2 regions of the Streptomyces sp. NPDC028910 genome follow, and region 2 is predicted to be linked to the other one. Evidence: predicted binding sites of a transcription regulator. Region 2 holds the regulator's gene; the other holds the start of a gene.
The links. Region 2 encodes HspR, which represses chaperone genes until heat shock. Its sites were predicted from a motif close to TTGAGNNNNNNNNNCTCAA; they were not measured.
Positions count from the first base shown of each region.

Region 1: the regulator HspR is predicted to act here: its motif matches at 1,187-1,205, upstream of lon (endopeptidase La).

Region 1 is NZ_JBVHVF010000005.1:131,695-134,087, reverse strand. Features, by position in the region: gene lon (endopeptidase La) at 1-1,164, opposite strand, end outside; gene ACZ4TV_RS09550 (sulfurtransferase) at 1,326-2,204, opposite strand.
Region 2 is NZ_JBVHVF010000007.1:1,490-3,882, reverse strand. Features, by position in the region: gene ACZ4TV_RS11745 (helix-turn-helix transcriptional regulator) at 1-937, shown strand, start outside; gene ACZ4TV_RS11740 (heat shock protein transcriptional repressor HspR) at 1,009-1,476, opposite strand; gene dnaJ (molecular chaperone DnaJ) at 1,478-2,393, opposite strand, start outside.

The sequences.
Region 1 (2,393 bases), on a different contig from region 2:
CGCGACCCGGACGAACGTGCGACCCATGGCGTGGGCCACGGACTCCCCGAGGGAGGTCTTGCCGACCCCGGGCGGCCCGACGAGCGCGAGCACGGCCCCGCCGCGCCGCCCTCCGATGACTCCCAAGCCGCGCTCGCTGCGCCGCTTCCTGACGGCGAGGTACTCGGTGATCCGGTCCTTCACGTCGCTCAGGCCGGCGTGCTCGGCGTCCAGGACCGCCCTGGCCCCCTGGATGTCGCACTCGTCCTCGGTGCGCTCGTTCCAGGGCAGTTCCAGCACGGTGTCCAGCCAGGTGCGGATCCAGGACCCCTCCGGGCTCTGGTCGCTGGCCCGCTCCAGCTTCTCGACCTCCTTGAGCGCGGCTTCCCGTACCTTCTCGGGCAGGTCGGCGGCCTCGACCCGGGCCCGGTAGTCGTCGGACTCCTCGCCCTCCTTCTCGCCGTTGAGCTCGCGCAGTTCCTTGCGTACGGCCTCCAGCTGCCGCCGGAGCAGGAACTCCCGCTGCTGCTTGTCGACGCCGTCCTGGACGTCCTTGGCGATGGACTCGGCCACGTCCTGCTCGGCGAGGTGCTCGCTGAGCCACTTGATCGCGAGCTTGAGGCGGACGACCGGGTCGGCGGTCTCCAGCAGTTCGACCTTCTGCCCGACCGTCAGGAACGGCGAGTACCCCGAATTGTCCGCCAGCGCGGAGACCCCTTCGATCTGCTGGACCCGGTCCACGACCTGCCAGGCCCCGCGCTTCTTGAGCCAGCTGGTGGCGAGCGCCTTGTACTCCTTGACGAGCTCGGCGACCGCCCCCGGCAGCGGATCGGGCACGGCTTCCTCCACGGTCTCGCCCTCGACCCAGAGCGCGGCCCCGGGCCCGGTGGTCCCGGCCCCGATCCGGACCCGCCCCCGACCGCGGATGAGCGCGCCGGGATCCCCGTCGGAGAGCCGGCCCACCTGCTCGACCGTCCCGAGCACTCCCGTACCGGCGTACTTCCCGTCGACCCGCGGCACGAGCAGCACCCGGGGCTTCCCGCTGCCCGCCGCCGCCTGGGCCGCCTCCACGGCCCCGCGCACCTCGGCGTCGGACAGATCCAGCGGTACGACCATTCCGGGCAGCACGACCTCGTCATCGAGCGGCAACACGGGCAGGGTGAGTGTTACGGACGTCGAAGCCATGATCTTCCTTCCGGCAGTGAAGTTGAGCTATGCCGACTCAATGCATGTGCGCCTCCCAATGTTCCCCAACCGCCGTTCGCCCGGGGCGAACAGAGTGCGCGCGGTGTCACGCGCCGCGGACGCGGACCGCCGTGGCCGCCCGGTGACCATGGTGTCGGCGGCTACGGAGCGCCCGGGCCGGTGACGACCGGGCGCAGCGGGGAGGGCAGGCCCCATTCGCTCCAGGAGCCGTCGTAGACCGCGAGGTCCTCGTACCCGGCGAGGGCGGCGCCGAGGGCGAGGACGCAGGCCGTCACCCCGGAGCCGCAGCTGAAGTAGAGCCGTTCCCGGTCACCGGTCAACGCCTCGAAGGCCTCGCGCAGTTCGCCGGCCGGGCGCATCTGGCCGTCGGGGTGCTGGAGTTCGGCGAAGGGCAGGTTGACCGCGCCCGGCATGTGGCCGCCGCGCAGGCCCGGGCGGGGTTCGGGGGCGGTGCCGGCGAAACGTTCGCGGGTGCGGGCGTCGAGGACGGCCGCGGCCGGGTCGGTGAGGGCCTGGGCGACGGTGGCGCTGTCGACCAGCAGCCCGGTGCGGGGCCGGGCGGTAAAGGAGCCGCGCGGGCCCCCGTACGCCGGGCCGGTGGCCTCGACGGGCAGGCCGGCGGCCTTCCAGGCGGGCAGTCCCCCGTCGAGGACGGCGGCCCGGTCGAAGCCCATGGCGCGCAGCATCCACCAGGCGCGGGCGCTGGAGTAGATGCCCGCGCCGTCGTACACGACGACGGTGTCCGAGTCGTCGACGCCGAGGGCACGCATCGCCTCGGTGAACTCCGGGGCCCCGGGCATGGTGTGCGGGGCGGGGGCGTCGTGGTCGGACAGGGGCCCGTCGAGGTCGAAGGGGCGCGCGCCCGGGATCCGGTGGTCCGCGCCGCGGTGGGCACCGACGGAGGCGTCGAAGAGGACCAGCCCGGGCTCCTCCAGCCTCCCGGCCAACCAGTCGACCCCGACCAGCGGCCCGGGCGGGGCCTCGGGCTCCTCGGCAACGGCGTTCTGGGGCGTGGTCATGCGGCACCTCCGGAGGATGCGGCGGGCGCGCCCGGCGGGGCGGCCGCCGACTGTACGACGCGGTCCACCTCATCCTCCCCGGCAGTCCCGCCACTCCAGCCTCGCCTCCCCCCACTCCAGCCTCGCCGGGGGGGGGGGGGGGGGGGGGGGGGGGGGGGGGGGGGAGGGGGGGGGGGGGGGGGGGGGGGG
Region 2 (2,393 bases):
CCTTCTGCAACCCGACCCGGATGACGCGAACCAGCTCCGTCCGGTTCCCCCGTCCGTCGCATTGGCTCAACGGCTGCACCCGATTGAACGCGAGATCCAAGACCGCCGGCGCAGCGCTGTAGATCTCACCGACACTTTCGAGCCTTTCCTGGCCATCAGCGCACAGAGTCCGGCCAACACCCACGCCATCACGGTGCTGGAGGGTTTCGAGCGCATCAACGCCGCCCTGAACCTCGCGACCGCCGAATGCCACACCGAGGTGCTGACGGTCCAACCGGGCGGCGCCCGGCCCTCCGTGGCCCTCACACAGGCCCTGGAACGGGACCAGCCGCTGATCGACCGCGGGGTCAGCATACGGACCCTCTACCAGCACACCGCACGGCACAGCCAGGGCACGCTCGCCTACGTGGACCGGATCTCCACCGGGAAGGTGGAGATCCGCACCCTGGAAGAGCTGATAGAGCGTCTCATCATCTTCGACCGCACGGTCGCCTTCATCCCGGTGAGCGACGACCGCCGGGTCGCGCTGGAACTGCGCCATCCGGGACTGGTCGACTACCTCATCAAGGTCTTCGAGCAGCTGTGGCACCGCGCCGTGCCCCTGCAGGAGGAAGTGACGTACCGGCGCACCCCCGGCGGGATCACCGGCGTGCAGCGGACCATCGCGCAGCTGCTCGTCGAGGGGCACGTCGACGAGGCCATAGCCCGCCGCCTCGGCATGAACGTCCGCACCTGCCGCGCCCACATCGCCAAACTCGCCACCACCCTCGGCAGCGGCAGCCGCGCCCAGCTCGGCTACCTCATCGCCCAGTCCGGCATCCTGGGCGGGCCCTCCGCCCCGGACGGGGACAGGGACTGTGAGGGCGACCGCGACCAGGACCCGGAGCAGGACCAGGAGCAGGACCAGGAGCAGGACCAGGCCCCGCAAGGGCTCTAGAAAGCCGTCAGGCCCCGCCCTGGGCGGGGCGGAGCCTGTCGGTGAGCGTGAAGACGAGCGGAGCCGCCCGGTCAGTCCAGCGGGCGCTTGGGGGCGGGCCGCCACACCACGAGCGCGTTGCCCGGCTGCGGGGGCTGGTACGGGACCAGGTCGCGCCGGTACGAGGCGTGGACCTGGGCCTCGCGGGCCCGGAGGGTGGCCGCAGCGCCGTCGACCGCCGCGGAGAGCTCGGCCACGCGCTGCTGGAGCGCGGCGACCTGGTTCTCCAGCTCGATGATCCGCTTGATCCCCGCCAGGTTGATGCCCTCGTCCTGCGACAGCGCCTGCACCGTGCGGAGCAGTTCGATGTCACGGGCCGAGTAGCGCCGGCCGCGGCCAGCCGTACGGTCCGGGGAGACCAGGCCGAGACGGTCGTACTGGCGCAGGGTCTGCGGATGCAGGCCCGAGAGCTGGGCGGCCACCGAGATCACGTAGACCGGAGTCTCATCGGTGAGCTGGTACCCGTTGCCCAGACGTGACGTGCGTCGGCGGCCGTCCATGTCATGCTCCCTTCGCGGACTCGAACAGCGCGGAGCGCGGGTCCTGCGACTCCGTCGCCTCGCGGTACATCTCCAGTGCCTCGCGTGCCTTGTCCGACAACTCGGTCGGGACGGCGACCTCCACCGTCACCAGCAGGTCCCCGCGGGTGCCGTCCTTGCGGACCGCGCCCTTGCCGCGGGCCCGCATGGTGCGTCCGTTGGGAGTGCCCGGCGGCAGCTTCAGCGTCACGGAGGGGCCGTTCAAGGTCGGGACCTTGATGTCGGCGCCCAGCGCCGCCTCCGCGAACGTCACCGGCACGGTCACGGTCAGGTTGTCGTCCTTGCGGCCGAACACCGGGTGGCTACCGACGTGCACGACGACATAGAGGTCACCGGCGTGACCGCCGCGCTCGCCCGGCGCACCCTTGCCGCGCAGCCGGATCCGCTGGCCGTCGGAGACGCCCGCCGGGATCCGGACCTGCATCGTGCGGGAGCTGCGGGCGCGCCCGCTGCCCTTGCAGACGTCGCAGGGGATCTCCGCGATCAGGCCGCGGCCCTTGCAGTCCGCACAGGGGTCGGTCAGCGAGAAGCCGCCGCCACTGCCGCGCGAGACCTGGCCGGTGCCGACGCAGGTCGGGCACACCCGGGGTGTGCCGTTCTTGTCGCCGGTGCCCGAACAGGCCTTGCAGGGTGCCTGGGAGGACATCCGGAGCGGGACCGTGGCCCCGTCCACCGCCTCCGTGAAGGAGAGGGTGACCTCCGACTCGATGTCCTGGCCGCGGCGCGGCTGGGTACGGGCTCCCGCACCGGCGCCGGCGCCGCGGTTGAAGAGGCCGCCGAAGACGTCGCCCAGGCCGCCGCCGAAGCCGCCGGCCCCGGCGCCGCCCTGCTGCGTGCCCCCGAAGAGGTCGCCCAGGTCGAAGTTGAACGAGCCGCCG